Regions from separate parts of the Shewanella sp. 38A_GOM-205m genome, predicted to be linked through region 1. Evidence: riboswitches for the same ligand, from Rfam matches in the RefSeq annotation. Region 1 holds a riboswitch; each other region holds the start of a gene.
The links. Region 1 has a riboswitch for lysine ahead of lysC (lysine-sensitive aspartokinase 3). Riboswitches for the same ligand answer to the same signal wherever they lie in the genome.
Positions count from the first base shown of each region.

Region 2: another riboswitch for lysine. It lies ahead of N512_RS0113295 (Na+/H+ antiporter NhaC family protein); the one in region 1 lies ahead of lysC (lysine-sensitive aspartokinase 3).
Region 3: another riboswitch for lysine. It lies ahead of N512_RS0100745 (Na+/H+ antiporter NhaC family protein); the one in region 1 lies ahead of lysC (lysine-sensitive aspartokinase 3).

Region 1 is NZ_JADP01000003.1:142,208-153,115, forward strand. Features, by position in the region: gene N512_RS0103795 (winged helix-turn-helix domain-containing protein) at 1-1,151, opposite strand, end outside; gene rluA (bifunctional tRNA pseudouridine(32) synthase/23S rRNA pseudouridine(746) synthase RluA) at 1,349-2,026, shown strand; gene asnC (transcriptional regulator AsnC) at 2,135-2,596, shown strand; gene N512_RS24755 (S8 family serine peptidase) at 2,749-6,618, opposite strand; gene N512_RS0103815 (succinylglutamate desuccinylase/aspartoacylase family protein) at 6,811-7,917, opposite strand; gene lysC (lysine-sensitive aspartokinase 3) at 7,907-9,274, opposite strand; lysine riboswitch at 9,411-9,587, opposite strand; gene N512_RS0103830 (DUF3293 domain-containing protein) at 9,670-10,104, opposite strand; gene arcA (two-component system response regulator ArcA) at 10,665-10,908, shown strand, end outside.
Region 2 is NZ_JADP01000020.1:80,512-91,419, forward strand. Features, by position in the region: gene N512_RS0113255 (TonB-dependent receptor) at 1-226, shown strand, start outside; gene N512_RS0113260 (response regulator transcription factor) at 345-875, opposite strand; gene N512_RS0113265 (ATP-binding protein) at 872-2,164, opposite strand; gene N512_RS0113270 (alkaline phosphatase D family protein) at 2,390-4,282, shown strand; gene N512_RS0113275 (hypothetical protein) at 4,290-4,673, opposite strand; gene N512_RS0113280 (GNAT family N-acetyltransferase) at 4,882-5,403, shown strand; partial or broken gene N512_RS24395 (DUF3302 domain-containing protein) at 5,794-6,028, shown strand; gene N512_RS0113290 (HlyD family secretion protein) at 6,349-7,479, shown strand; gene N512_RS0113295 (Na+/H+ antiporter NhaC family protein) at 7,564-9,144, opposite strand; lysine riboswitch at 9,233-9,404, opposite strand; gene N512_RS0113300 (5'-methylthioadenosine/S-adenosylhomocysteine nucleosidase) at 9,617-10,444, shown strand; gene N512_RS0113305 (oxidative stress defense protein) at 10,625-10,908, opposite strand, start outside.
Region 3 is NZ_JADP01000001.1:155,196-166,103, reverse strand. Features, by position in the region: gene brnQ (branched-chain amino acid transport system II carrier protein) at 1-638, shown strand, start outside; gene N512_RS0100745 (Na+/H+ antiporter NhaC family protein) at 770-2,341, opposite strand; lysine riboswitch at 2,423-2,621, opposite strand; gene N512_RS0100740 (electron transfer flavoprotein subunit alpha/FixB family protein) at 2,712-3,635, opposite strand; gene N512_RS0100735 (electron transfer flavoprotein subunit beta/FixA family protein) at 3,636-4,385, opposite strand; gene N512_RS0100730 (H-NS histone family protein) at 4,705-5,100, shown strand; gene N512_RS0100725 (amidohydrolase family protein) at 5,396-8,506, shown strand; gene N512_RS0100720 (amidohydrolase family protein) at 8,539-9,807, shown strand; gene rcsF (Rcs stress response system protein RcsF) at 9,869-10,249, shown strand; gene tsaA (tRNA (N6-threonylcarbamoyladenosine(37)-N6)-methyltransferase TrmO) at 10,260-10,908, shown strand, end outside.

The DNA of each region.
Region 1 (10,908 bases):
TTATCCCAGGCGATACTGCGCAGTGGATACCCCACCCGCTGCAGGTTTTGCCAATCACCGGATTCGATATCGAACAGTAAGATCTGGGTGTCGAACCAGTTGATACTGCGCAGCACGGCCAGACTATGACCGTCGGGAGACAAGGCCAAGGCATAGTCACCGCGTCCCACCACATGAGGTTGACTCAACTGCTGACGCCGACCATCGCTGAGGCTGAGCAGAAAAACGCGCTTGAAACCTTCAACCCCTTCGGCATCGACATAAAACAGCGAGCGGTTAGAGGGACTCCAGGCGATGCTGGTCGACTGTGTCGTCTGATGGCACTGGCTGACTATGCGGCTTCGCATCCCCTCTTCGGTCAGCTCTGTCACCATAATGCGACAGCCCTGAGTCTCACTGAATGCCAAATAAGCCAAGGCCTTGCCATCGTGTCGCCAGGCCGGGTAGCGCAGACTGTAATCATCCACAACCGGAATGGTTTTGATGACTCTGTCGCCGAGCGCCATCAGCTCAATATGCCACTTATCGGCGTTCAGTTCCCGATAGGAAAATGCCAGCATGCTGCCATCGGGGGACAGGCTGGGGTCCACCTCCTGACCATTGAGCGAAGTCAGTGGAGTCAAACGCCGGATGGCCACATCTGTCAACTCAAGCTGGGGGTTTTCCTGGACAGGAGCCAGATAGAGCCAACTTGCAATACCCGCCGCCAGCACTCCGAAGGCGCCGCCCAAATAGCCCCACTTGCTGCCGCCTGCTGCTATCTTTTGCTCAGTCTCGACGTCTGCCAGTTTTGCCGGTAAAGGTTCATCCAGTGAATCGTCATCAAGTGTCGTCTCGCGTACTCTCGCTATCAACACATAGCCCTGCTTGGGCACTGTCTTGATAAAACGTGGATCTCTGGGATTATCCTGCAGATGCTGACGCAGCAAGCCGATAATGCGGTTAATGGCGTTATCCGTAATTATGCCGCCGTGCCAAACCTCCTGGATCAACATTTCACGGCTCACCAGGGTGTTGGCATGATGGATAAGACACAGCAATACCTGCATCACCCTGAGCTCGAGCCGCACTTGAGCCTCTTCGCGGCTCAGCGTACTCATCTGAGGGTCAACCAACCAATCTTCCAACAGGTAACCTGAGCGCCTTCCCATATCAATCCATTTTCAATTCAAACACTAAGATACTAATTGCCCATGTTGTAAAAGAGAAGTAAAGCGCTCAAATTAACCAAAGGCAGGTGCGAATAATTCCCAGCCTGCTCTGAAGCCTGGATGCAGCAACGCCCAAGAGCTTGCATCTATCTGCAGTCGCGGTTATCTTTGCCATCCGTTTTCATTGAGGCCATGACATGTCAGATTTTGTCTACAATCCGCCAACCGAACCTTGGCTGGATATTCTCTATCAAGACAAGGACATCATAGTCATCAATAAACCTTCAGGACTCCTCTCGGTTCCCGGACGGGATCCGGCCCATCACGACAGCGCCTATGCCAGAGTCCTGGCCGAACATCCACAGGCACAAGTGGTTCACCGCCTGGATATGGCCACCTCGGGCGTGCTCTTGCTGGCACTGAGGCGCAGTGCCGAACGGGAGCTGAAACGTCAGTTTCGAGACAGGGAAACCCAAAAGAGTTACTACGCCAGAGTCGCCGGCCATATCAAGGCCACTCAAGGCAGTATAGAACTGCCACTCATCTGCGACTGGCCCAACAGACCCAGACAGAAAGTCGATCATCAAGTGGGTAAGCCGTCATTGACCCACTATGAAGTGATCAGCAAGGGGCGCTATTCAACTCTGGTCAAGCTGATCCCCATCACAGGGCGCTCACACCAACTCAGGGTGCATATGATGGCATTGGGTCATCCCATTCTGGGCGATGGTTTCTACGCCGACTCCTGGGCAAAAAGATTGGCTCCCAGATTGCTGCTGCATGCCGCCAGCCTCAGCATCAAGCATCCCTACTCGGGCGAACCCATGAGCTTCAGTGCACCTGTGCCTTTTCTCGCGCCCGAAGGTGAGCAATAACGGCTAACGTCACCATAGATGTTGAGCCAAAAGTCGCCATAAGACTGGCAATTTTACAATAAAACACGTAGATTCATGCCTGATTATAAGCAATTTAGGCGTGATGCTGTGGATACATCATTTCAAAGAGATCAACTGGACAATCAGATCCTGGAAGCCCTGATGCAGGATGCACGAACTCCTTTTGCCGAGCTGGCCAAACGCTTCAGCGTCAGTGCAGGCACGATTCATGTCAGGGTCGAAAAGATGAAACAGGCAGGTATTATCACCGGTGCCCAAATAACGGTTAACCCCAAAGCTCTGGGCTATGATGTCTGCTGCTTTATCGGCATCAATCTCAAGAGTGCCGGTGACTATCCCGCCGCTATCTCCAAGCTCAATGAGTTGGAAGAAGTGGTAGAGGCCTACTACACCACAGGCAACTACAGCGTATTTGTCAAAGTGATGTGTCAATCTATAGATGCCCTGCAGCACGTGCTGATTAACCGTATCCAGTCGATAGACGAAATTCAATCTACCGAGACCCTGATAAGTCTGCAGAATCCAATTGTCAGGGCGGTAAAACCTTAACAACAGATAAAGAAAAGGCTGCCAAATTGGCAGCCTTTTTCAGTTTAAGGCTTAGGGAAGGTGCAAAGGACTATGGCCATTTGCTGCAAACCACGCCTTACATCCAGGCCTGTAAGCCAACGCAGAGCACACAGGACTTGCTCGCACCTTCCTTAGCTCGATTTCCTGCGCAGCCACCCCAAAGGCAGCAATAGCAGCGACAACCAACCCAGCGAACCACCACTGTCACGCTCGAAGTCAAAGACCACTATGCTGACAGTTTCTGTGGTGCTGTTACCCTTGGAGTCACTCACCTTCAGATTGAAAGTCAGCAAATCGCCAGAGCCTCCCACTTCAGGTGCCGTCAGCTCCAGCTTGGCCGCCGAGCTGTCAAACTTCAGTGGTGCACCGGCAATCTGAGTCCATTGATAGCTGACAGCATCGCCATTGGGATCGGCCGAGGCAGACGCATCGATAACAAAGCTCTTGCGCTCTGCCACTCGGTCCGGTGCATCAACTTTAATAACAGGGGCCCCTTCTTTAACATCGAACAGATACTCCTGAGTCAGCACCTCGGCGGTATCATTGACTACGGTATTGCTCAATATCAGCTTATTGCCCTGCCCCTGTTTACGCGGGATAAACTTGAAGCTCAGCGTTTTGGCCGGATCGCCGGTTTGCATCACATGAGTCCAACTCAATACTCCTTGAGCCAGTTCTCCTTGGTCGCTGATAGCCGTGACTTCATGTCCTTCCGGCACCATGGCCTTGATTTGATATTCCCGAGCCTCCGGGGAAGCATTGGCAGCGATAGTTACAGTCATGGTTACTGGCAGCCCAGGGGTCATCTCACCACTGAGTATACTGGCCTCAGGCATCTGCACATCATCAACGACTCGGCTGAAAGCAACCGGCAGGTTCTTGGCAGCGACATTGGTATCACTGGACGTCAGAGTTACTACGGCATAACCCAGGTCGCTGGCGTCAAAATTATCCTTCCAGGCAAATTTCAGTGAGAAGTCCTCATTGTCACCCGTCTTGGTCAGAGTAAAGTTGTCCTGAGCCGGACCTGCCTCTACCACAGAGGTTTTCAAGGTGAAGGGATCTTCGGCATTGGCGGCCGAGGCCTCATAGTTTTGCACAAAAATATAATAGTCACCGACTTCTGGATTACTGATACTGACAGATTCATCAGAACCGGCTCTGGCCGATTGGCCGACAAGGGCATCCAACGACCCGTCACTATCTCTGTCTATCGCCACATAGAGATCCAAATCCGGGGAATTGGTGGCAGTAATAGTGGTATTGAATAGCTTTGCCCCCTCTTCAACCCTGTAGGCGACGAAGGCGACACCATCGGTAATGTCGTCCAGGAAGCTACCAACATTCGAATCTTGCTTCAGCACGCCTTCAAAGCTGTCGGCCAGTGCCAAGGCAGATACTTCTGCATCCAGTCCAGTCATATCCAGCGATTTCAGCTCGCTGAAAGTCAGCTCGTCGGCATCTCGTCCCGCTCTGATGGTTAAACTGTCCGGCAAATTGTCACGGGCAGCTTTAACCGCCACAGGCATGGCCGCATCAGGGTGGTTACTCGAGGTCAACAGCAGGTTACCAAACGCCCAATCACTTGAGTTCACTCCTGTGATATCGGCAGTGACAGTCACCACCTGCGACTGCCCCTTGGTCAGAGTAAAGTTTTCAGGCGAAACAGTTATTTTCAGCCCTTCAGTCGTCGCCACCCCGGCAGCGCTCCATACGCCGTCTTTGGTAGCCATGACTTTTCGAGTCCAACTGCAACTGTTAACACATCGGCTAGTAGACATGCTGGGAAGATTCAAACGTCTGGGATCACCACCGAGTTCTGGATTGGCAAACTCATAATTGTCCGCCAACTCATCCATGATAAGCCCTGTCTTGGCGGCCAAATCAACCCGGATCCGGCCGGCACCCACATCAAACGGATCCGCGGTAGTCTTGCCATCGGCCTTGGTCATAGCACTGGCCGTAGTTGCCGTCAGCATCAAGGCTGAACGGATATTATCCGGTGTCCACTCAGGATGAGCCGACTTCAGCAGCGCCCCGGCGCCCGCCACATGAGGGCTGGACATAGAAGTACCGGACATCAGGGTATAATCGGCAGGATCTGTCCCTGTTACTTCATGGCCATACTGCTCATCGGCATAAGCGGCATAGATGTCCACACCCGGTGCAGAAATCGAAGGCGCAATCACATCGAAGTAACGATTTGGCCCGAGTAGAGAGAAGTCGCCCAACACATCTGCCTGACGCTCAACGGCCGATGGAGTAGCATTGATTTTGGCCACCAGCCCTGGCGTAGCCGCCAGCGCATCCACAACGGCCAAGCCATCAATATTACCGATGAAAACAGAAGGGATACTGGTGTTGCCCAGTCCGGACATCTTGGTTCTGACGTTGCCTTCACCGTCTTTGTTAAAGACGATAACCCCTACTGCCCCCGCATCTTTGGCATTATTGACCTTATCGGCAAAGTTACAACCGCCGCGCTTAATCAGCGCCAACTGTTCCTTGAACGCATCGGCGGCAAAGGCGTTGCAACCTTCGAAATTATCAGCTGCCAAGTCACCGGCATACACCAAAGGTGCACTGATATCTGTAGTCATTACCGGCCCGGTTCCCTGAGTGTAGTCCAGTTGGTCACCGTTGAACTCCAGAATGGAACGCACTTCCCGGTTGTGGGTAGATGCCGCGACTGAGGTATACCAGGGCGCATTTTTGGGTGAAGAAAAGGGAACTTGGCTAACCGAGGCAGAGGTATTTCCGGCCGATACGGCAGAGAAGATGCCGGCATTACGGGCAGCCAGGAAGCTCATCTCTGTCGCGCTTGACCAAGGGAAACCACCGCCGCTGATGGAATAGTTGATCACATCCACACCGTCGGCAATGGCATCATCCAACGCTTTGAGAATCGCCGATGTGGGACAACCTGAATATCTATCGCCATTGTTGCCCGGACGGCAGATCTGATAGGCAACAATGTTGGCATGGGGGGCGACCCCGGAGATCTGTGTAAACTCGAGCCCGGTCTCAATGCCGTCCCCCTGAGCCTCACCAACTTCACCGGCAACATAGGGGACATTCTTAAGGATATTGCCCGCAGCAGTACTGGCAGTATGAGAACCATGGCCCCCATAATCCTCACCATTCTTGGCAGGAGGTGTTGGACCAAAGACCTCTTCATCATCATAACTATCGGTAATCTCGGGATAACTTCTGACCCCGATTAGCTTGTCGTTGCACATGTCAGAAAACTCTGCCGCACAGTCACCGACGTAGACCCCCTGCCCCCAGGGGTTAGTATGGTCATAACCATCTCCCCCAATGTCGGCAAAGGATGGATGATCACTGTTGATCCCCGAATCGATCACCCCGACTATGACCCCTTCTCCCATAGCCCGGGTCCCTGTTGCACTGCCGTCCCACACTTTGGGAGAACCTATCATGCTCTGGCTACTGTCGGTATCCATTGAATAGAGGCTTTCCCGCTCAATGAACGCCACTTCGGGTAACTTGGACAGGGCTTCAGCCTGCTGCTGATCCATGGTGACCGCCAGGCCATTAAAGGCATAGTGATATCTGGCCTTGGCCTGCAACTGAACCCCTTGGGCCGCGGCACTCATTAAAAAGTTCTGTTGCTTGGCATTCAAATACTTCACGTAGGACTTCACCGCCACACTGGCGGTATTCAGCTTGGGAGCCTTTTGGGGCGCCAGCCCTTGGCTTCGCTGTGGACTGGTGGCTTCAAGCCCGGCAATACCACCGGCATAATTCGCCACAGAGGGATCTTTAAGGCGCACTATATAAGTGTATTTACCCTCTGCAAGTCCAGGCTCTTTGACAAACTTATGTTGCCCCACCCCTTGCTGTTGTCCTTTGAGGCCGCTGGACGCACTAAGCAGATCCGACGAAATAAATGGATCTGATACGCTCACTGGCGCGGCTTCTGAATGGAATGCCATAGATAACAGCGCTGCTGAAACGGCTATTGCAACTTGACTCTTCACTTGTCTACTCCCTATAAGACTGCTTATTGTTGTTTTATGTTTCCATGCTCAAAAACACTCCCTTAATACAAAGGGATTAATTCTTGTAACATCAATTGATACAAACAAGAAACAAAAGACACAAAATATTACAAATTATCAGCTAGTTACAGAATGGTAGACGCTAAAAAGGATTTCATATCCGGCTTTGACTTAACCAGAAAGAGTGAAGTAGTTGGTCATCACCTTGTAGAGCTCAGTTCCCTGGTGCACAGACGCCGAGGCAAAATGCAGCACAGGGATCACATCCTCATTGAGCGAGAGCCTGGTGACTTCAGTGCCGGCATCGACTCGGTCGAGCCTGAGCATATTGACCAGAGGCGCGCCCGCAGCCAAAGGTACTCCCGGCTCGGCCAGATACTCCACCATACCTGCCATAGGTGCGTGAAACTTCCGATAGTCTTTCAGCATACAAGCAAAACGCGACATCACCTCGGGCTGTATGCTCTGGGCTATCACCTCTCTATAGCTCAGATAACTTAATATGCCTTCCGCATCTCGGCTGGCATCGGCAAGATCGATACGCTCCTGGCTGCCAAGCTCCAAAGTAAAGGCCGACACTGCGACTTTCAGCTCTCTGCCCCGGCTATTGGCATAGTCGCTGAGCTGCCACCAGGGATTGAAGGCCGCTTCATCCATGGCGCCGCCAAAACCTTTAGGCATCACCAGGGTATAGGGAATATGAAAGTAGCCGGCAGCGGACAGCTCATATTCGGGGCAATAGAGATGTTTACAGGACTTGGGGCCGGTGTGCAGATCCAGCACTATGTCAGCGCCGTGCGCCAGTTTTTGCAGATTGAGCGCCAATCTCTGCCCGGTCGTCACTCCCCAGGGATTGGCCAATGCCTGTTCACAGTTGGCAATAAGAAGACGACGAAAAGCGTCAAACAGTGCTTGCTCCGGCAGCTCACTATGCTGCAGATACCAGTCATCCAGGTGGACGGCCTGATCCAGATAGGCTCGGTTCCAGTTGATACCTGTGATGGGATCGAAACGGCCCAAGGTAAACTCACCGCTTTTCTGGTTAATCCCCAAGGGGTTGGCCAGAGGCACCAGGGTGATATCTCCCAGAGGCGGATGAGCCTTGAAGTACTGCAGCAACTGCAAAATCACCGCATTGCCCTGCACCTCGGCGCCATGCACATTGGCCTGAATATAGACGCTGGGCGCCGCATCGCTGGTACCTTTGAAGCGATAAACAGGTATGGTCAAGGGCTGGCCGGCAGCCAGCTCCCCAACCGGCAGATGTTCAAGCTGCATCCTGAGCCCCTTCAAACAGGTTACGATGCAAAGCGGCAACAACATCACCGGCTTCGGCTTCCGACACCAAGACACAAAGATTGTGCGGACTGGCGCCCTGACAGATCATCCTGACGTTGTGGGGTTCGAGCACTTCAAATACCCGGCGACAGATCCCGGCAGTAGTGGCTATCTTGTTGCCTATGATGGCCACCAGAGCCAGCTTATCTTCCACCCGCACACGGCAGTTTTGCGACAATTCCTGCAGCAGGGCTTCGGTCAGAAGCCCCTTGCCGGCCGAATCTGAGCCCGTTTTGTCCAGCGTCAGCGACACGTTCACCTCTGAGGTGGTAATGAGATCGACACTGATCTTGTGCCGCGCCAACACGGCAAAGGTCTCTGCCAAAAAGCCCTGGGCATGCAACATCTGCAAACTGTGCAAGTTAAGTAGGGTCTGATCTCGTCTCACCGCAACGGCCCTGAATACCGGCTCATCTTCCACTTGGTGACGGATCCAGGTGCCACCTTTTTCCGGTGCCCGACTGGAGCCGACAAACACCTGGATCTGTTGACGCACCGCCGGCAAGATGGTGGCAGGGTGCAACACCTTGGCACCGAAAGTAGCCATCTCTGCCGCCTCATTAAAACTGATTTCTGCGATAGGCCTGGCGTTGGGAGCCAGTCGGGGATCCGTGGTGTAAATCCCTTCTACATCGGTCCAGATCTCGACCGCATCGGCTTCCAGCGCCTCAGCCAAAAGGGCCGCAGAATAATCGCTGCCACCACGCCCAAGCGTAGTGGTTCGGCCATCGGCATCGGCGCCGATAAAGCCCTGGGTCACCAGCAGTTGCTGCTCAAGCAAAGGTTGCAATTTCTCTGTCGCCAGTCGCTTCAACTCGGCGATTTGTGGCTCGGCCTTACCGAAATGGCTATCGGTACGCATCACCTGGCGCACATCAAAGGCGCTGGCCTTGGCACCACGTTCTCTCAATACCGCGGCAAACAGCGCTGAAGAACACTGTTCGCCCAAAGATAGGATCTCATCGACCATAGCATGACTCGGCGCCTGCAATAACCTGGCACTGAGCGTTGCCATGCGGCTGAGCAAAGCATCCAGCGCCGCGGCAACATCTGCCGGTCTGCCAAGTTTATCCAGAATTGCGTATTGAATGGTGGCTATCTCTTTCAATAGCTTGAGACGGCGCTCATCCCCCATGTCTGCCTGAGACAGCTCCACCAACAGATTGGTTACGCCACTGGATGCACTGACCACAACCAGACGGGTGGCCGGGTTTCCAAGCACTATATCGGCACAGCGATTCATCGCCGGATAATCGGCAACTGAGGTACCACCAAACTTGGCAACAACAAGAGACATCAGCGCATTCCCCCACAGGCAGGTAACAGGGAAAGGTCGATAACGAGAATAGATTTCATGAGTTAAGCTCCGAACAGATAACGTTCGAAGAGCCTGGTGCAGAGATAACGCACCCTATAGCAGGGAAACAGCGATCGTCACCAGAAGCTCTCCACCAAAACCAGGTGACAGTCGCCAGGATTCAGCCTGACCAACCGACCGGAAGCATAGCCAATACGCATCCCGACCTCGGCGTTAATCTCCCTCATGAGCCGTCATTGGAGAATTGGCCTCCTCTGACTCACTACCTAGTTAACGCACCTCTTCTGTTCCTTTCTCGCGAAAGGGATGAAAAAATTAGCAATAAAGTCCTTATGAAGTCAATGCTAATTTGCACAGGATGAAATTTCCTCAACTCATCCGTCACTGAGCTCGGGTAACTCGCTGACCAGGCGCGCCCTGGCAGCAAACTGTCCAAGCGCCACCTCTCGCTCCCCTTTCAGGCAAGGCACCAAGGTCAAGAGCCCACTATCAACGTAGTAAAGGGCATTTTGTCGATACTTTGATGCCAGTTCGATTGCCGCAGCCTTATCCAGAAACAGAGCCCAGCTTTTTTCCATATGACTGAGATCATCGGCAGCGCCTATGATCGCCCGGTAAGGAATGCCCAGCTTATCAATATCGTGTTGTAGCTGCCGATCGAGAAGGCGGTTTTGGCAAGAAGTGAGTTTTTGCCCAAGGGGATTATGGGCGGTGACAATAGCGAAAGGAACAGCGGAAGAAAACGACTGAGTCAATAAAAAGCATGCGCTCTGGTAGTACTGCCAGAGACTTTCAAATGCAGCATCCATTGTAGTATCTGTCTCTAATGAACCGGATTTATTCTAGCAAAGGCTTTTGCATTCCCCTAGCCCCGTGAGCAAGCTCACAGTAAGACAAAATACAAAATGCTTATCTTTCAATAGGTAACGCAAAAACTTGTGATATAGATCATAGTTGAACATTAATTTGTTAACATTTCATTTGTTAACAAATGCCCAATCCTAGTACAATGGATTGTATCGACAGAGGCTTAGAGTTAAGTGTGTGACCCGGCTAGCGCCATTACGCTACAGCATAAGTCTCTATCGATAACGACTCTGTACCAAATGTAATCTGGTTTTAAGATGACATTTTCTGGATTTTCCATGTCTTTCAGGAACTAAATCCCGCCACTGGGAATCCTAGACAGTACAGTTCGCGCCTCTCCGGGTGGAGAGCATACTTTTTGCTAATCATGAAGTGTGTTGCCGTTTCATTTCAGTTTTGAACAGCACTTACGTGAACCCTGTGAATGTTGGCGTTTTAGAGAGTATAGCGGAGCGTCACCCGCGCTCATGGTTAGATAAACTGATTTAATTAGGTAAATAACATGCAAAACCCGCACATTCTGATCGTTGAAGATGAAGCCGTTACCCGTAACACGCTGAGAAGTATTTTCGAGGCAGAAGGTTATGTGGTAACCGAAGCCAATGATGGCGCAGAGATGCACAAAGCCTTGCAGGAAAACAAGGTGAACCTGGTGGTTATGGATATCAACCTGCCAGGTAAGAATGGTTTGCTGTTGGCGCGGGAATTGCGCGAAATCAACAATATCGGTCTCATCTTCCTTACTG
Region 2 (10,908 bases), on a different contig from region 1:
CACTCAGCTGGAGCAGGAAACTGCAGGCTACGGCTTGGTGAATCTGGCGGCCGGTTACCGCGGTGACAGCTTTATGCTCAAGGCCGGGGTCGATAACCTGCTGGACAGAGAATATGTCGATCATCTCGCCGGTTATAACCGGGTAATGGGCGGTGATATCGCTGTTGGCGAGCGCTTGCCACAACCCGGTCTCAACGCCTGGGTCATGGGCGAGTACCGTTTTTAAGGGCGCCCCGGTTGCCCGCTTAAGGGTTCATCCTCACCGTGCTCCCGCAGGCCGTTGAGATTTCCACTGCAATTGAACCTGCCCCGGCCTTTTCTCGTCTCGAAAGGCCGGGATTTTTTTAAGCAACAGGCTTCTTGGCCAGCTTGCGTTGCAGGGTGCGGCGATGCATTCCCAACTGGCGGGCTGTGGCCGAGACATTGCCCTTATTGGCATTGAGCACCTGCTGAATATGTTCCCACTCCAAGCGCTTGGGGTGCAGCGGGGTTTCATCAGGCAGGGATGAAGCCGTGTGGGATTTAGGCTCGACTTTGAGTGCCGCCAGCAGTGTTCGGGTGTCGGCCGGCTTGGCCAGATAGTTGTCTGCCCCCAGCTTCACCGCCTCCACCGCAGTGGCTATGCTGGCAAAGCCTGTTAGCAGCACAATACAGGCCTTGGGCAAGCTGGCTCGCAGCGGCACTATCAGGTTGAGGCCGTTGCTTTGCGCCAATTTCATATCCAGCAACACATGGCTCGGTTGCCAGCTACGGGCGCTGAGCAGTGCTTGGCTGGCATCTTCGGCATGGCAGCACTCGAAATCATGCCGCTGCATACGCCGCTTCAGAATGGCTGCCAGCGCCAGGTCATCTTCAACTATCAATAACCGCTTCATGCCGCATCTCCTTTACCGGCAGAAACCGGCAATAAGGGCAGACTGATACGCGCCTCACAGCCCTGTGGGCCGTTGTGCAACACCAGCTCGCCCCCCAGCTTCTCTAGGCTGGCGTGACTCAAGAGCACGGCAACCCCCATACCTGTGCGGCTCGCCACCGGCATCAGCCCAAGCTCGCCCAAGAGATGCGCCTCTATACCGCGGCCATAATCCTTGATGTTAATTTCAAGCCGAGTGTCACCTAGGGAGTCGAAGCCAATTTCAACCTTAGGCTCGCCTGTATTGTTGAGGCTGGCCTTGGCGGCGTTATCCACCAGCGCCAGCAGCGCCGGCAATAGACTGGCATCTGTGATAATTTCACGTTCAGTCAGGCCTGCGGGCAGGGTGAGGCTGAAATCCACCTCGGGCATCAACAGCATGAGTTGCTGGCGCATATTTTGCCCCAGTGCCGCCAATGTCACGGCCTGGCGGCGACGTTCACGAATCGATTCGGTGGCGCGGCGCAGTTCATTGAGAGTGACTTCACAGCGGGACAGCGCTTGGCCCATTTGCGCCTGCGCCTCGGCATCCAGGCCCTCTTCCATGGCTTCATCCAGCAGTAATCTCAGGCTCGCCAGCGGCGTTGCCAACTGGTGTGCCATCTGCGCCGAAGCTGTGCCCAACGCCAGCAGTTGTTCCTGCCGCAGCTGATTTTCCCTCAGCCAACCAAGCTCGGTATCCTGGCGCCGCAGACGACGGCTTATCAGAGCGACACTGGTGGTCAACACCAGTGCCGATACCACAAAGTTAAGCCACATCCCCAGGAAGTGAGAGCTCATATCCATGCCGTGATGGCGCATATGCCCTTCCGGCAAGCTCAAGATCATCAGGCTGTAGGCCAGGGTCGACAGCGCCGCCAGGCTCCAACTGCCCCAGGCGGGCAAGGTGACCGCCGCCAGCGCAATCGGCACCAGCAGCAGCGAAATAAAGGCATTGGTGGCCCCACCGGAAAACCACAGCCAGGAGATCCAAAACAGGGTATCCAGCAACAGGGCGATAAAGATACCGGCACTCTGGCGATAGAGGGGATGACGCAGCCACAGGGTCAAGGCCAGATAGGCGCTTTCCAGCCCAAACACCCACCACAAGGGTTCAGGCTGCAGCGTCAGGCCAAAGGCATCGCTGCCGAGCAGGGTCAGCCCCAGTTGCAGCAGCAACCCCAAAACCCGCAGCAACGCCAGTTGATCGGCCGCCGCCAGGCCACCGGTTCGACCAAATATGCCATCCATTCCCATCCGGGTGCTTTTCATTCGTCTATTATCCGAAAACCTGCAAAGGCGTTGAGGCGGCAGATATGCCAAGTTGGCTGTGGTGTCACAAGACTCAGGGATATCAATGCCTACCGCTATCGCCTTGGCACAGCTGCTTTACATCATTAACAAGGCTTCACATTTTAGGGACTTTTCAAAGCCAAAGCACTTGTTTACCCTGTGGATTCACCTTTTTTCATTCCTGAGAGGCTGCAGAACCCGCCGATGACCACTTCCTCTTCCTTGCCGCTGATCCTGGCCGGCCCGATATTGCGCCACTGCGACCGGGACCATTTCACCCTCTGGTGGGTCAGCAGCAAGCCGTTGAGCCCGCAATTGACGCTTAAGTTGAGTCACAAGTCGGCGCCCTTGCCGTTGAATGAAGAACAAGTGCACAGAGTACAACTGGGCGAACATGCCTGGCAGTATCTGCTGCACCTGGAGGTTCCCGGATTGCTGCCCCAAGGGCAAGCCGTGGGTTACAGCTTGGAAGATGCCGATGGTCAGTCGCTGTTCGCCGATATCGAAGGCCTGTGTTATCCGGATAAATCCACCCCCGAACTGGTGCTGCAGCCCAGGCTGGATCGTTTGCTGCACGGCTCCTGTCGCAACCCGCATCATCACAGCGGCGACGCACTGGTGGCGGCCGATACTCTGCTGGAGCAGAACAATGCCCCTGCCGAGCGACCGGCGCTGCTGATGTTGAGCGGCGATCAGCTCTATGTCGATGATGTGGCTGGCCCCACCCTGGTGGCCATTGCCCAGGTAATAGCGCTGCTGGGACTGAAACAGGAGAACTTTAGTGACGCCCCGCTCAAAGACTCGGCGCAGATAGATTATGGCCCAGACTCCCTCTACCTGCGGCCAAAGCAGCTCTTGCCCCGAACCCAGTATCCGGCCAAGACAGCACTCTGGCGCTGGTATATCAACCACCCCATATTCACCTCCTCGATGGCAGAAAACCATCTGCTGAGCTTCGCCGAAGTTACTGCCCTGTATCTTTTAATCTGGTCGCCGGAACTGTGGCAGCAACTGGAACTGCCGCAACAGTTGCCCGGGCTGAGCGGTAAACGGGCACAGGAGTGGCAGACCCAGTGGCAACATCTGTTGGAGTTCAAGGCTGGCCTTGGCAAGGTTAGGCGCCTTTTGGCGCATCTGCCTACCTATATGATTTTCGACGATCATGACATTACCGACGACTGGAACCTGACGGCCCGCTGGGAAGAGGCCGCCTATGGCCACGCCTTCTCCAAGCGCATCATAGGCAATGCCTTGCTGGGTTACACCCTGTTTCAGGCTCTCGGCAATCAACCCAAGAGGTTTACCGACTTTTTCGAAGAGCTGAGCGGCCTCTATCTGGCCGACAGTGAGCGCCAGGATGCCCTGATAGACAAGTTGCTCAAGTGTGAGAACTGGCACTACACCCTGGATACTCAACCCAGAATGGTGGTACTGGATACCCGTACCCGCCGCTGGCGCAGCGAATCCAACCTGGCCAAGCCTTCCGGGTTGATGGATTGGGAGGCGCTGATGGATCTTCAGCAGGCACTGCTGGGGCAGGATAAGGTCATCATAGTGTCGGCGGCACCGATTTTCGGGGTCAAACTGATTGAGGCGGTGCAGCGCACGGCCACCCTGATCGGAGCTTCGCTGCTGGTGGACGCCGAAAACTGGATGGCGCACCCCGGCGCCGCCAACGCCCTGTTGTCGATCTTCATGCACAGACGTACCCCGCAGGAGTTTGTGATCCTCTCCGGCGATGTGCATTACTCCTTTGCTTATGACATAGGGATCCGCTTTCGCCGTGCCAGTCCCAACATTTACCAGATCACCGCCAGCGGCATCAAAAATCAGTTCCCGGAAAAGCTGCTGCCTGTGTTTGATAAGCTCAACGGCTGGCTCTATGGTCATTTCTCGCCGCTCAATCTGCTGACCAAACGCAAACGTATGTCGATCCGCGGGCGCCGCCCCAATGGGGAACGCAGCAAGCGCCTGGTCAACCAAAGCGGTATCGGCCTCCTGGAACTGGCAGAAAACGGCGCCCCCCAGCGGATAGCCGTACTGCATGCCGATATGAGCCTGACCGAGTTTCAAGCGCCCAAAGAGAGCCGCGACTGACAAAGGCTCAAGCTTGCTCACCTGCCTTTGGAGTCGTTTTCGGCGGATTGATATCAGGAGTGGTTATCGTCTCCTTGACAACTTCCGAGGCACAGGCGTCTGGATAAAGCTCATCATAGACATCCAGCGCCCTATCACGGAAAGAAAGCACGATGTAACCTATCAGCAACTCCAGTGCAATCACCACAACACCATACCAAGAGCCAAACAACTTAAGGAACAGATCCCAAAGCTCAGCGGTATCACCGCTCTTGATCGCGATACCGGCCAAACCGGACAAGGGCAAGATCAATATGGTTACACCAAAAGCAGTCAACAGATTAGTACTTATTTTAATTAAGGTTTCCGCATGTACTTCTCTGGCTTTACGACTCCTTTGCTCCACTTTCATTTGTCACATCCTTTTATTGACCTAATACAATCAAAATAACTGTTACTTTGGCTAATGTTAACCATCTCTAGCAAGTACAGCACCCACCTCTCGACTGCAATACAACACACTGAATGGCTACCTGCTCCAATTCATATGTTCCCATTGAAGTAATGGCGCGTTGCCCGGCTTATGGCATACTCAGGCGAAACCACCTTGGGAGCCTAAGATGCATCTGTGTCACTGCCAACTTGAGCAACATGGCGAAGCGATACGCGCCATCTTCAACCATGCCATTGCCCATACCACAGCCCTTTATGAATACCAGCCAAGGAGCGAACAGCAGATCCGCGATTGGTTCGGCGCCAAACAGCAAGGCAGTTGGCCAATTCTGGGCGCCGAGGATGAGCAGGGGCAACTGTTGGGATTTGCCAGCTTAGGCCCGTTTCGCGGCTATCCGGCCAACCTCTACTCGGTGGAACACTCTGTGTATGTGCACCCGGAGCATAGAGGCAAAGGGGTGGCGCGCTTTCTGATGCAGCATTTGATAACCCAGGCCCGGGAGCGCGGCATGCGCACCATGGTGGGCGCCATAGATGCCGGAAACCAGGCCAGTATTGCCCTGCACCTGAAGTTGGGGTTCAAGCACTCAGGCACCCTGCCCCAGGTGGGCTATAAGTTCGGCCGCTGGCTGGATTTGGCGTTTTATCAGCTTATGCTGCCGGGACCTGCCGAGCCCAAAGAGAACTAAGGAAGGTGCGAATAAGTCCCATGTGTGCTCTGCGTCGGCTTACAGGCCTGGATGCAAGGCGTGGTTCGCAGCAAATGGCCCTAGTCCTTTGCAAGAAGCACAACACAGCAGGCAGGCTTGTAAGCCACGCCCTTCGGGGCTTGCTCAGCAACCGGCTCTCTGCGTTATCCGACTTCGACAGGCCCCGGCATGCCTTCAGTCAGATGCCTTGAACGCCAATTGCTGTGTAAGCCAGAGTGCCACGAGGACTTGTTCGCACCTTCCCTCCCCCTTTCGGGCACGAGCCGATTTTCGTCTTATACCCCTGAAAAAATTCATCATTCCCGGGCAATCCGCCAGCGGCCATCTACACTTATTCAAGCGTATTTGCGAATAAGGGAACCCGATTAGATGACACTGGATTATATCGCACTGGGGCTGCTGATCTTTGTCGCCCTGGTGATCTTCTACGGGGTGATAGTGATCCACGACATCCCCTACGAGCTGGCCAAGAAACGTAACCACCCCCATCAGGACGCCATTCACTACGCCGGCTGGGTGAGCCTGTTTACCCTGCATGTGCTGTGGCCGTTTCTGTGGATCTGGGCCACACTCTGGCGCGAGGACCGGGGTTGGGGCTTTGACAAAATTCAACAGGAGCAGCAATCACTGCACCATGAAACCGTACTCTTGGCGCAGCAGTTGGAGCTATTGAGTGAAAAAGTCGCCGCCCTGGAAGCCCAAAAGCATGCCGCAGAGGCTCTTGCAGCGCCGAGTGCCCAAGTCCAAGTCCAAGTCCAAAGCCAAAACCAAGCCCCAACCAAAGTCCAAACATCTTCAGAAGAGCCCCCAGCCGACCCCAAACCCACCAGCGGCGTGAACTTGGATACGGCAGCAGACTCGACCGACATTCCAGGTACAGATAATCAGACCCAAAGCAATAACAAGAATGGGGAGAACAGATAAATGGATCTCTTGCTTATCCTCACTTACACCGCCATCTGTGTCGCCATCTTCAAGATTTTCCGCATTCCACTCAACAAGTGGAGCGTGCCCACCGCCGTGCTCGGCGGAGTAGTGCTGATAGGCACCTTGATTTTGTTGATGAACTACAACCATCCCCATACCGCCATGGGCAGCCAGATGTATGTTACCACCCCGCTGATCCCCTCGGTGCGCGGCAAGGTCATAGAAGTGCCCGTCATCCCCAACAAACTGCTGAAAGAGGGCGAGCTGCTGTTCCGGGTCGATCCGACTCCTTATCAGACAGAAGTCACCCGGCTGGAGGCCAGCCTGGAGCAGGCCAAACAGGCGGTATTGGGGCTGGACGCCGCCTATAAGGCCGCCGAGGCCAGTCGCATCAAGGCCGAGGCCGAACGGGACAGAACCCAACTGGAATATGAGCGCTACCGCCGCGGTTTTGAAAAAGGCGCCTTCACCCGTGCCGATGTCGACAACCGTCGTCAGTACTATCTCGGCGCCCAGGCCTCAGTAGAGGCGGCCGAGGCCGAAGCCCGGCGCGCCAAGCTGGCACTGGAAGCCGAGTATCAGGGGCAAAACACCCAGGTGGCCGAAATTGCCGCCATGTTGGAAAAAGCCAGATTCAATCTGGAGGAAACCAGCATGCGCGCCCCCTCAGACGGTTATGTGACCCAGTTGACCCTGAGACCGGGAATGATGGTGGTGCCCATGCCCCTCAGGCCTGTGATGACCTTTGTCCATCAGGAGGAGCGCTTTTTTGTCGGCGCCTTTAGGCAAAACTCGCTGCTGCGGCTGAAACCCGGTTTCAAGGCCGAGCTGATCTTCCGCGCCCTGCCGGGCAAGGTGTTTCAAGCCGAAGTTGTCGAAGTACTGCCGGCCATAGGCGAGTCTCAGGTGCAGGCGCAGGGGCAGCTCTATGGCTCGTCACAAATTCGCCTCAACGGCCGGCCACTGGTGAAACTCAAGCCGCTGGATGATCTGAGTCAGTATCATTTGCCACTGGGCACCAATGTGGAGATCGCCATCTATTCCGATAGCTTTGAGCATGTATCAATCATGCGTAAGGTATTGATAAGGATGAAAAGCTGGCAGAACTATCTCTATCTGGATCACTGATATTCCTTATCGACGCGCAAGCCTTTGGCAAGAGTAAAAAGCCCCGGGAACACTCCCGGGGCTTTTTTGTATCCCATCTCAGCCTCAGCCGATGGCGGCCTCGGGAGCCGCCTGGAAGCGCCTGGCGTGATAGAGGCAGAAGAGTGCAAACCAAGCGGCACTCACCAGGAAACCGGCCAGGGTGGAATGCAGCAGCCCCATGGCCAGATACCCCAGCGCCGCCCCGAAGGCGACGGTCAGGGCATAAGGCAACTGGGTCAGCACATGATCTATATGGTGACAGCCGGCGCCGGTGGCCGACAGAATACTGGTGCTGGAGATGGGCGAACTGTGGTCGCCAAACACAGCGCCGGCCAGCACAGCCGACAGCATGGGCAGCAGAAGTTGGATATCGCTGGCGGCGGCCATATCTCCGGCGAGTGGCAACATGATACCGAAAGTCCCCCAACTGGTGCCTGTGGCAAAGGCCATGGCGCAGGAGAGCACAAACACCACCACAGGCAGCAGCCCTGTGGGCAGATTGCCGTTAGCCAGGCTGGCGAGATATTTGCCGGTTTCCATGTCACGCACCACGGCGCCTATGGTCCAGGCAAACAGCAGTATGTTGATCGCCGGCAACATGGCCATGACCCCTCTGGGGGCGGCACGCAGCCAAGTGGATATCCCAAGGCCGAGGCGCAGAGCCAACAGGCCAGACACCGCCAGGCTGCAAAGGGCGCCGTAAACCAAAGACGAACCCACATTGGTATGTTCAAAGGCGCCCAGCACACTGAAGGCCCGACCATTGGCGGCCAATACCTGGGCCCCGGAGTCCAGCATGAAATAGATACTCGCCGCCGTCAGTGTCACTATCGGCAACACCATATCCAGCATGCCGCCGCGGCTGTCGGCCGGGGCTTCCATATCCAGCCCTATTGGCCTGCCCTTGGATTCATCCCAGAGCTTGCCTTCGAGCGCCCGCTGCTCATGCTGTCGCATCGGCCCAATATCCAGTTGGAAGGCGATGACCACCACCACCATGATCAGGGTAAATACCGCATAGAGATTCATGGGGATCATCTGCACAAAGGCGGCGATCGGGCTCTGGTCTGTCACCCCATGGGCCACGAGTATGCCGCCCACCAGGGCAATGATATAGGCCCCCCAGGAGGAGATGGGCATCAATACGCACACGGGCGCCGCGGTTGAGTCCAGCAGATAGGCCAACTTGGCGCGGGAGATCTGGAATCTGTCGGTCACAGGGCGGCAAATGGGCCCCACCGACAAGCTGTGGAAGAAGTCGTCAATAAAGAAGGCAAACACCATCAAGCCGGTGAGCGACTTGGCACTCTTGCGGCTCTGGCAGCGCCTGGCGGCCCATTCGGCGAAGGCCCGGGTCGCCCCCGAGGCGGTCATCAAGCTGATAAGCCCACCCAGCAGCAGCATAAACAGCAGCATATTCAGGTTATCGCTGTTGGGAGCACCATCGACCCAGAAGATTTTCAGCACACTGTCAAACAGGTAACGCAGCGATTGCAGCGGTGAAAACTGCTGTAACATCAGGCTGCCGGCGACTATGCCAACCCCGAGGGAGAGCAGTACTCTACGGGTGATGATCGCCAGCGCAACCGCCAGCAGAGGAGGAACTATGGACCAGGGAGAGTCCGCAAAATGCATGATATTCATGATCTCTTTACACCTAAAACAACTAAGGTGGAGATCTACCGATAGGATCGAAGAAACTCAGACCAAGGAGGGCAGAAACTTCTCAGCTCCTTCAGGTAGCGCTCCATAGTGGATGACTATGGCAGTCCTGCACCTGTTAGATACAGAACCAGCAGCTAGGTTTGATGGCCTGGCTACTTCGGCGCCGACTCCTTTCCCCGGGCCTCAAAGGCATCACCCTCTTCCCGGTTACTCTTAGGCAGCGCGCCTCTACTCAAAGGTATTCGACTGGCATTCTAACTATCACGGCCCCAATAGCAAGCCGGATTGTGCCTCTGGCGGTAAATATCCCGCCCGGTTGGCATTAAGCCTTTGGTAAGTGACTCATGTCTGGGCTCGCAAATGCCAGCTCCGGCTGTTGACGGCAACCACAGCTGCACCTAGGATCGCCCTCCCCTACCGCGACACTGAAATAACAATTAAAGGTGTGCAAATGACTCTGTTACAACGTTTTTGTGTGGCACTCTGTGCCTTGTTCTCCAGCCATTCCATGGCAACGCCCACCCGGGCACCTATACTGCTGCAAGGCGCCATGGATGTCGAAGTCGACACCCTGGTTCAGGCCCTGAAAGACCCCAAACAGACAACTCTTGGTTCCTGGACTTTCTGGCAAGGCACTGTGGATGGCTATCCTGTCATAGTGTCCCGTACTGAAATAGGTATGGCCAATGCGGCCGCCTCCACCACACTGGCGATAGAAAAATTTCAACCCGGTTTTATTATCAACCAGGGCACCTCCGGCGGCCACGACCCGGCGCTGCACCGCGGCGACATAGTGCTGGGGAAATACAGCTTCAATATGGGTTCCTATCGCAGCGATCTACACCCCAAAGGCCAAGGCATAGATCCCAAACGCTGGCATAACTTCGATGTCACCATGCGTTTGCGTCAGGATGGCAAGCTGGTGGAACACAAGCGCTTTGATGCCGATCCCAAGTTGCTGGCTCTGGGACAACAACTGGTGTCAGCTTATCGCCATGGCAAGGTAGTGACCGGCGTGATCGGCAGTGCCGATGAGTGGAACCGCGAAGTCGACCGCATCGAGTGGCTGCACCAAACTTATCAAACCTCGGCCGAAGAGATGGAAACCGCTGCGGCCGCCCTGGTTGCCAAGGCCTATGAGATCCCTTTTATCGGGATTCGGGTACTCTCCAATACCGACCTGCACGGCGAAGAGTTTGAGCCACAAACCGCTATCCACTGTCAGCAGTTTGTCATTGAGTACACCAAGAAGTTGATCGCAGGTTTGGAAGGTAAATAAAACCTAGTCGCTCTAATGGCAAACAAGTGCCGCTGGATTGTCTCTTTGGCGTTTCCTGTAAGCACCTAATCTTAAGTAATCAGCAATAAGAGAAATTGCTTGGATTACCGGCTGGAAAACAAACATTGCGGGCACCACCAGGGTGCCCGCATCATAACTGTCAGACAGGATAACTTGGGTTTAGTCACGCAGCTTGTAGCTGACCTCGACCCTGTCGGAGAAAGTTACCTGGCCATACTCATAGCTCTGGTTGATAGCGCCTTCAGCCATCATGGCGGCCTTGTACATCACAGGGCGCACCGGGCCTTGGTCGAAATAACGAATCGACCAGACGCCATCGAGTTTCTCGCCGAATCCGGCTGCCAGCTCACTGGCCTTTTGCTTGGCATCTTCAATGGCCGCCTGCCGCGCCTGCTTGCGCATCTCGGCTTCTTTACTGGACTTAAGGTTGATCTGGTTCACCT
Region 3 (10,908 bases), on a different contig from region 1:
ACGCTGTGGCTATGGCACTGGTATACATCTCCCTGGCTTATATCGGCGCCAGCAGCGTCGGTGAATACAGTAACGGCGGGGATATTCTGACCACCTTTACCACAACACATTTTGGTATTTTAGGTACCTTGCTGTTGGGGGCAGTGATGATATTGGCTTGCCTGACGACGATAATCGGCGTGACGACTGCCGGCAGTGAGTTTTATAGCCGCACATTCAGTAACGTGTCTTACCGTAACAGTGTGCTGGTCACCATGATAATTGGAGCATTGGTTGCCAATATTGGTCTGGAGCAACTTTTACAGATCACCCAACCCGTCGTGGTAGCCCTGCATCCGATTGCGATTGCCTTGTTGTTGATTGCGCCGCTACGGCGCCTTGTGTCCATGTCTGGCGTACTTGCAACCTTAGCGGCAGCGTTGATCTTTGGCGCTCTGGACGCCTTGCATATTCTCGGCAGTATGCCTGCCAACCTGGATGCAATTTTGAACCAATATCTACCCTTATACGCTTGCTATGCAGCTTGGATTGTCCCGACGGTTATTGTTCTGGCCATAGCGACGAGTTTGACTCTGTTTGCCCGCTCGGCATCGGCTCGCGTCATCACGGAAAACTCAATAGAGCTGCCACAAAAATAATTGGCGAGGCCAGTTTGAATCAATAGGTATTTAGCCTGAATATCCAAGACGAGAGTACGCCTCCAACTCCAATGGCCCTGAAATATAGGTAACAAAAAACGCTGCCGAGGCAGCGTTTTTTAATTGGCCGGTTAGGCAGCACTGTTTTTGGGCTGCTGCCACTTGAGCCACACCAGCCCCAGCATAAACAGCACACAACTGCTGGCAAGCCCAAGCCATACCGACTCGGTAAAGCCGAGTACTATATAGCCGCCGAGGGAAATAACTGCTACCAAGACCGCATAGGGCAACTGAGTCAGCACATGGTCGATATGATGGCAGCTGGCACCTGTGGATGACAGAATCGTGGTGTCCGATATCGGCGAGCAGTGATCGCCAAACACAGCCCCGGAAAGCACGGCGGCCAGCATAGGCAACATCATGCCACTGTGGCTGCCCATGGCCATATCGGCGGCAATCGGCAACATGATACCAAAGGTGCCCCAGCTGGTGCCGGTAGAAAAGGCGGTAAGCCCAGCCAAAATAAACAGCACGGCCGGCAACAAGGCAAAGGGAATATTGCCACTGGCGAGGCTGGCCATAAACTTGCCGGTTTCCAGTGAGCCTATGATCCCGGCTATGGTCCAGGCAAACATCAGAATATAGATGGCCGGCAACATGGAACGGGCACCCGAGGTGAGTGCCTTGAGGATCATCTTGGCTTCAATCTTCTGGATAAAGGCCAGCAGCAGCGTCACCACCAGACCGATGGAAGCACCAAAGAACAGAGATGAGCCCACATCGGTTTTCTCGAAGGCACCTATGATACTGAAAGGCAGGCTTTCTGCCGCCAGGGCATCGGCACCACTGGAAACCATAAAATAGAAGGTCGCCACCACCAAGACACCTATGGGCAGGAACAGGCCGTGCACCTGGCCGGTTTCCGCCTCGGGCAGATCGGCATTGGCGCCGGGTGGCAGCCCCTTGGACTCATCATAGAGATTGCCCTTGCGGGCGTTGAGCTCGTGTTTGCGCATGGCGCCGATATCCAGCTCCATAAAGGTGACGCACAGCAAGAGCGCCAGGGCAAACAGGGCATAGAAGTTCATCGGGATCATCTGCACGAAAGCGCTCAGATGTCCGGTCTCGGTAAACCCGTGGGCGGTGAGAATGCCGCCGATAAGGGCGATAATATAGGCGCCCCAACTGGACACCGGCGAGATAACGCACACGGGCGCCGCGGTAGAATCCAAAAGATACGCCAGTTTGGAGCGGGAGATATAATATCTGTCGGTCAGAGGCCTAGCGATACTGCCCACCACCAGGCTGTTGAAGTAGTCATCGATAAACACCGCACAGCCGAGAAACATGGTCAGCAGCTTGGCATCACGGCGATTACGGATATGCTGTCTGGCCCAGTTGGCAAAGGCTCTGGCCGAGCCACTGACGGTGATCAGCGCAGTGATCATCCCCAGCAGCACCAGGAACCCCAGAATATACAGGTTCCAGGCATTGAAAGCGCCATCGTCCCATACCAGGGAAAGCACCCTTTGCCCCAGATAAACCCCGGTGTCCAATACCGACCATTGATTGAGCAACAGGGCTCCAATCAATATCCCCAGTCCCAGCGATAACAGCACCCGACGGGTGAGGATCGCCAATAAAATTGCCACAACCGGCGGCAACAAAGAGAGTGCCGAATCGGCATAACTTGTTAGTGTCATTGAGTCTTGTTCTTCGTTAAATACGAATGGAGGGCAACTGAACTGGTGGGAAAAGGCAATGGCATACCGAGTAGCACCTGTCCTTTCAGTAGCGCTCCATAGTAACGTCAATCTGTCATCCCGACAGAATATACTATGGCAGTGCTGCCCCTATTTGGTAACAGCCCCAGCGGTGGACCTTGATAAGTCGCAACCACTTCGGCACCAAATCCTTTCGCGATACATAAACGGAATCACCCTGCTTACCGCTACTGATATTTAGTGCGCCTCTACTTCTCAGGACGCCTGATGTCAGGCGTGAGGCACATAAAAACATAGGCGGCTTTGAGGATGCTACCCCAAAGCCGCCTATCGTGACCTAGATCACAGATTAAATCAACTCGTTCAATTTAGGCACAACATCAAACAGGTCAGCTTCCAAGCCATAATCGGCAACCTGGAAGATAGGCGCTTCAGGATCTTTATTGATGGCCACAATGACTTTTGAGTCCTTCATACCGGCCAGATGTTGAATCGCCCCGGAGATACCCACAGCGATATAAAGCTCTGGCGCCACGATTTTACCCGTCTGGCCAACCTGCAGGTCGTTGGGAACAAAGCCGGCATCCACTGCTGCCCGCGATGCACCTACGGCGGCGCCAAGCTTATCGGCCAATGCTTCCAGCATGGCAAAGTTTTCGCCACTACCCATACCGCGACCACCGGAAACAATGACTCTGGCGCTGCCAAGCTCCGGACGAGCCGACTCGGTCAGGCTCTGGGATACAAAGCTGCTCTTGGCGTCGAAGACACTATCGAGCTGATTGATTTCAGCTGAACCTGTCTCGGCAACGGCGTCGAAGGCGCTGGCGCGCACTGTGGCCACTTTCTTATCGTCCAGACTCTTAACGGTTGCCATGGCGTTACCGGCATAAACGGGACGGACGAAAGTATCGGCATCAATCACCTTGGTGATCTCAGAAAGTTGAGCCACATCCAGCAAAGCCGCCACTCTTGGCAGTATGTCCTTACCCTGGCTTGAAGCTGCAGCCAGAATGTGGCTGTAGTCGCCACTCAGAGACAAGATGAGTTCACCAATATTGTCGGCAAGATGAGCACCATAGGCAGGGTTATCGGCCAGCAGTACTTTACTGACGCCTTCAAGCTTGGCGGCAGCATCGGCGGCGGCCTTACAATCCTGACCGGCAACCAAGAGGTGAATATCTCCCCCTATGGCTTTGGCTGCGACGACAACTTTGGCTGTGTCCTGTTTCAGGCTGGCATTATCGTGTTCTGCTATTACTAATACGGCCATTTAGATTACCTTCGCTTCGTTTTTCAACTTGTCCACCAGCTCCTCAACGGAAGCCACCATCACACCCGCCTGACGGCTGGCCGGTGCAGCTACCTCCAACACCTGTACGTGCTGCTTGAGCGCCACTCCCAGGTCATCAATGCTCATGGTCTCCAGCGGCTTGCGCTTGGCTTTCATGATATTGGGCAAAGAAGCATAGCGAGGCTCATTCAGACGCAGATCTGCGGTGACCACGGCAGGCAGAGGCATGGACAGAGTCTGTAAGCCGCCATCCACTTCACGGGTGACCAGCAGAGTTTCGCCTTCCAGCTTCACTTCAGATGCAAAGGTTGCCTGAGGCATACCAGCGAGCGCCGCCAGCATCTGTCCTGTCTGATTGTTATCGCCGTCGATGGACTGCTTACCGAGCAGAATAAGTTGCGCCTGTTCTTTGTCCTGCACCGCCTTGAGAAGTTTGGCAATAGAAAGGGGCACCAGCTCTTCATCGGTTTCGATGTGAATGGCACGGTCGGCACCCAGAGCCAGTGCGGTACGCAGCTGTTCCTGTGCCGCCTTGGGACCTATGCTGACAACGACGACTTCAGAAGCACTGCCGGCTTCTTTCAGACGCACGGCTTCTTCTACCGCAATCTCACAAAATGGATTCAACGCCATTTTCAGGTTGGCTGTTTCAACGCCTGTGTTGTCGGCCTTGACCCTGACCTTCACATTGGCATCGACCACACGTTTTACTGGCACCAATACTTTCATAGGGTTTCCTTCCTACACCTTGTATCTAATGTGGGTTGCGTACCGATGATACCAGGGCCATCAGTACAGGATGGCTCAACTTTACGTGCTGTTGACGTTAACGTCAACAGCAACTTAAACGCTCGTTTGTCACTTCTGTCACACTTTAAGGCCAGTTTTTTGAACACTTGGCAACTTTAATGGTCATAGAATTGAGTTAAATAAAGAAATTAATGTCAATTGGCGTAAAAATATTTGATCCAGACTCTTATAGTTTCTATTATTTATAGCGATGTTCACCATAACCCAATTTATAAATTAGCGTGGGACCAAAATACTTATGAGCGATTTTCTTGATATATTGACTCACGGTCGTCGTTTTAAGGCCGCAGTAAAAGAGTTGAGCGTTGCAGATCTGCGCGATCTGGCTGCCAAATTGGATAAGATCATTATTGATCGTGAAGAGGAAGCCAAGGAAGAAGAAAAGGCACAAGCTGAACGTCTTTCTAAAATAGAAGATATCCGTAAGCAGATGGAAGCCGTTGGCCTGTCTGTTGAAGATCTGGGTAATGTTGCTGCCGCCAAGGCTGCTCCCAAGAAGCGTGCTCCTCGCCCACCAAAATACAAAATCGTTGTAGATGGTGAAACTATTACTTGGACCGGCCAAGGCCGTATGCCAACTGTATTCAAGAACGAAGTAGACAAAGGTCGTTCAATGGATGATTTCCTGATCTAATCAAGCATCTATTTACTTAAGCCTCGACAGTGTCGGGGCTTTTTTATGTCTGATAGACGTCTGGCATCTGTTAAAAAGCCTTACAATTAGGCCTTGGCATTTACATTTTGACTGGGTTAACTTTTATGGATATCAGCACACAGCCATGTATCCCGTCGGCCTCAGATACCTTTTTGTATTATGGATATCTGTAACTCTTTGGTAAAAAAGTAGTGAATATATACTGATATTCATATCTTTTTACTGATAGCTGTGACTTTTCCCCAAAAGAATAATGACAAGGTAGCCACAACAGATGAAACCCTCTTTCCCCGCCGCAAAACTGCTGTTTATCAGCCTTGTGGCCTGTAGCGCCTACGCCGATGAAACGCAACTGACAGACAATACTCCGAGATTGACCGCCTTAACCCACGCCAAACTCATGCTCTCCCCGGGTAAGCAATTGGATAACGCTACCCTGCTTATTGAAAATAACCGGATAAAGCAAGTTATTTCCAATAATGAAATTCCACAAAATGCTTATAAGATAGATCTCAATGGTTACACCATCTATCCGGGGTTTATCGATCCCTTTGCCGAATATGGCTTGGAGTATTCAGAATCGCCAGCAACTATTGAAGGCCCTGTCTATCGGATAACCCCCAAAGGGGCTGTGGCTGCAAATGGGGCTATTCACGCAGAGAAAGAATGGTTTTCCTATGTATTGGCAGATAAAGAAGCCGCGTCAAATTGGATAAGCAATGGCTTTACCAGCGTTCAGAGTGCTCATCTTAACGGAATATTCAGGGGAATTGGTGTTTCACTGTCTTTGGCGGACAAGAATAGCAATCAACTGATATATAGTCCCAAAAGTCGACATTTTATGGCTTTTGATAAAGGCAATTCACCACAGGACTACCCCAACTCCCTGATGGGAAGCATAGCGTTAATAAGACAGACTCTCAGTGATGCCAACTGGTATAACCAGAATAAAATGAAAGCAGCCGGCCGCGAGGATTTATTGTCACCGGAATTTAATATCGCCCTTGAGCGCTTGCACGATATAAAAACTCGTGGTGCGATATTTGACACCCGAAACCTCAATAACCAGTTGCGTGCAGCCAAGCTCTTGAGCCAAGAAGATATCCAGCCAATCTTACTGGGAAATGGTCAGGAGTATGCAAGAGTGAGAGAACTGCAGGAATATCGACCCGTGTTGATATTGCCGTTGAACTTCCCCGCTGCCCCTCAGGTCAGTGATGAAGACAATGCCAGGGAAGTACCACTCAGAACCTTGAGACACTGGGAGCGAGCACCGAGCAATCCTGCTGTGATGGCCGCCAACAATATCCCCTTCTCCTTCACCCAATACGGCATGGACGGTAAAGCTTTTTGGCCCAGGTTGAGAATGGCGCTGCAAGCCGGTCTCGACGAAGAAACCGCATTGGCAGCGCTGACCACAGAAGCCGCTGCAGCCGCCGGCATAGATAATTTGGTCGGTAAACTGGCGCCCGGCTATATGGCCGATCTGGTGATAGCCAAAGGCAATCTGTTTCAGGATGGCGAAATAGTCAGCGTTTGGCTACAAGGTGAAGAGCAAAAACAGCTGGCTCCGGAATTCCAGTGGCAAGGCAGTTATCGCCTACATTGGGCTGAACTGGAATTGGATCTTGAGCTGCAACTGACCCAGCAAACGCCCCGAAAACTCAGGGGCAACCTCAGCAGTGGCGATCAACAGATAGCGCTTGCTCACCTGAAAGCCGACAGCAAACGCCTGAGTTTCAGCGTCAATTTGCAGGGTGCTGGCATAAATGGCATCAGTAGATTGACTCTATGGCAAGATGATGAAGGATTGAGAGGAAGACTCTTGAGTGCCGATGGCGCCGTGACTCAACTGGCCGGCTCAAGATTACCGCAAGCGCTTTTAATGCAAGAGACAGAAGAGGATACGCGGACAAATACTCAGGCAACAAGCCCCAAAACTGTGTCAAAGACCGGGCCAAAGACTGAACCCGAGTATCTCAGTCGTTTGACGAGCCCACTGCAAGCCTATGGCCGCAGTGAGCTGCCAGGTACGGAAAAACTGCATATCCGCAATGTCACCCTCTGGACCTCAAGTGAGGCCGGCATTATTGGCAACAGCGACCTGCTTATGGCCAACGGCAAGATTGAAAAGATTGGCACAGATCTCAGCACTCCGGTAGGTTATCAGGTCATAGAGGGAGCTGGCATGCACCTGACTGCCGGGATCATAGATGAGCATTCCCACATTGCCGTCAACGGCGGCCTCAATGAGATGTCCGATGCCATCACCTCAGAAGTACAAATAGCCGATGTGCTTAACCCGGATGATATTGCCATCTATCGCTCCTTGGCCGGTGGCGTCACCACCGCCAATCTGCTACACGGCAGCGCCAACCCCATAGGTGGCCAGTCGCAGGTCATTCAACTGCGCTGGGGTGAGTCGGCCGAGGGACTCAAATTCACCCAGGCCCATCAGGGGATTAAGTTTGCTTTGGGGGAAAACGTCAAACAGAGCAATTGGGGCGAGCGTTATACCCGCAGATTCCCGCAAAGCCGCATGGGGGTGAAAGCCCTGATGAGCGATGCTTTCAATGCCGCCAGAGACTATAAAGACGCCCAGGCCCAATATGCCGAGCTGCGCTCACGGGAGAAACGTAAGCAGCTCTCCCCTCGCCCCGATTATCGTTTACAGGCGATTGCCCAAGTGCTGAACGGCGAGCGCGATGTGCATATTCACTCCTATGTCCAGTCTGAAATCCTGATGTTCTTGCGCCTCGCCGAGGCCTACGATTTCAAGGTCACCGCCTTCACCCATGTACTGGAAGGCTACAAGCTGGCCCCCGAGTTGGCGGCTCATGGAGCCGGTGCTTCCACCTTTGCCGACTGGTGGGCCTATAAATTTGAGGTCTATGATGCCATTCCGCAAAACGCCTGTTTGATGATGAATGCCGGCGTGCTCACCTCGATTAACTCAGATGACTTTGAGATGCAGCGGCGCCTGAATCAGGAAGCCGCCAAGTCGGTGAAATACTGCGACATGTCCCAGGAAGATGCCTGGAAGATGGTAACCATCAATCCCGCCAAGCAGCTCGGGATAGACGCCATAACAGGTTCAGTTGAAGAGGGGAAACAAGCAGATTTGGTGCTCTGGGATGCCAACCCCCTATCGGTTTATGCCAAGAGCCAGGCAGTGTGGATTGGCGGCAAACGCTACTTCGACCGCGCTGAGGATAAGCAAATGACCCAGGCTATTGCCGGCGAGCGCCAAGCGCTGATCCAGAAAATTCTTGGCAGTGACCCGGCGCGGCTTCAAGGCGACACAACGTCTGAAATCATAGAGCCCTTGTGGCAATGCGATACCCAATTCAACGCCTGGGGCCAGAATAAGGAGAGCCGCCTGTGACCAAGTTTCCTCTATTGCTACGCATTGCATCTATGCTGGTATATCTGCTGCTGGGTGGTTCGCTATTGATGTTCGCACCGGCAAAGGCCCATAACCTGATCCCGGCCGAGCGCCAGCAGCAAGCCATATTATTGAAAAACGCCACGGTTCACACCGTCAGCCAAGGCACACTCGAAAATACCGATGTGCTGCTCGAGCAAGGTGTTATCAGCGCCGTAGGCCCAGGATTAACGGCTGAAAATGCCCGGGAATTTGATCTCAGTGGCAAACACCTTTATCCCGGCCTCATAGCACTGGATACCACCCTGGGCTTAGTAGAGATAGCCATGGCCAGGCCAACAGTCGACAGCCGCGATGTGGGCAGTGCCAATCCGCAGCTTGAAGCCGCCAGCGCCTTCAACCCGGATTCGGAATTGTTGCCCAGTGTGCGGGCCAACGGTATCACCCACGCGCAAATAGTGCCGAGAGGCTCGGGCATTGCCGGGCAATCGGTACTGGTCTCACTGGATGCCTGGACCATAGAAGATGCCCAGGTCCCATCTAGACCACAGTTCCACCTCTATTGGCCAACTGCGCCGCAAAAACAAGGTACCAGCGAGGCAGATAAGCAGGCGCAAATGGCCTATCACAGCGCTCTGTCACAGATACACAAACACTTTGAAGCGGGTAAACGCTACGCCTTGAGTCAGCAAGGCAGTGAAGGCGCCCTTGAAGACAGCCGCTGGCAAGCGCTCTTGCCTCTGTATCGCCAGGAGGCGCGGCTATTTGTTCATGCCGACAGGCAGCAGCAGATAGAGGCTGCCATTGCCCTGGCCCGTCAGTATGGGTTCAAGTTAACCCTGGTCGGTGGCTATGATGCCTGGCGCCTGGGCGCAGCGCTCAATGAAATAGAGGCAAGTGTCATCTATACCCATACGCTTGACTTGCCGCTACGAGAAGATGAGCCCATAGGTCAGGCATTTAGAGTACCGGCATTGCTCAAGCGCGCCGGTATTCCCTTCGCCCTCGGCTTCAGCTCCGATTGGGACAGCCGTAACCTGCCGCTGGCCGCGGGCCAAACCGTGGCTTGGGGGCTCAGTAAAGAGCAGGCGCTCAAGGCCATTACACAAGATGCCGCCAAGATACTGGGCGTAGACAACCTGGGGGCGGTAGCGCCCGGGTTTCAGGCCAATATTGTGGTCAGCAGCGGCGATATTCTCGACCCCATGAGCAGCCGGATAGAGCTGATGTTTATCGACGGCAGACAGGTGGATCTCAACAATCGTCATCGGCAGCTTTATCAAAAGTATTTGAAGCGATAGAATTTCCCATACAGCTCCCGGGATGGCCGGGAGCATGGACGAATAACTATAAGGCCGGGCCATGAAACCGATTTTTCTCTCCACTCTGGTACTGCTGCTTGGCGGCTGCGCCGGGGAATACAGCTTCAATTCCAACTTGGACAGCCAGGCTATCCAGGAGTATTTCAAACCCTCGGAAGTACAGCTGTTCGATGGCAGCCGGCCAACAGGCCAATATGAAGTGCTGGGATTGGTTGAAGGCAATGCCTGTCAGTCTGAGCTCGATGGTGTACCGGCTTCCATGGCCGATGCCCGCACCGAGGCGCGCCGGGCGGCCGCCGATATGAAGGCCAATGGTCTTATCATTAAAAACTGTGTCGAAACCCAGGAAGCCGCAGCCGGTTGCTACACCAGCGCCATGTGTGTCGGCCAGGCTATTCGCCTGGCAACCCCGAAGGAGTAAGCCTGACGTTATGGGGTTTTCGACTCAGATAGAAGCGGTTGCCTATTGCCGGACACCATATAAACAGAAGTTTGGTATTCCTCGTCAGCCGGGCTTGGTGGATTTTGTTCGCGGTTTTGTCGAACTGACAGCGCCCTACAATCATATTGATGCGGTGCGTGGGCTGGAGCAGTATTCCCACCTCTGGTTACTGTTCTGCTTTCATGAAAATCTGGCCCAGGGCTGGAAAACCACGGTGCGCCCTCCCCGGCTCGGCGGCAATGAAAAGCTTGGGGTGTTTGCCACCCGCTCCACCTTCAGGCCCAATGGCATTGGCCAATCTGTGGTGAAGCTGCATCAGATCCACCAAGGCAAAGGCAAGGTGGTCCTGGAGATCTCCGGCATGGACCTGCTCGATGGCACTCCGATAATCGACATCAAGCCCTATATCCCCTTCTCGGACGCGATACCGGAAGCGATAGGCGGCATAGCGCAGCAAGCTCCCGAACAGGTTGAGGTCAGCTTCAGCAATCTCGCAGTAGAACAACTGAACCGACTCGAGAAACGCTATCCCGAGCTGGATAAGCTTATTCAGGCGGTGCTGGCCCAAGACCCGAGACCCGCCTACAAGAAAGGCAAGCCGGACCCCAAACGCTATCAGGTGGCTCTGTATGATCTGG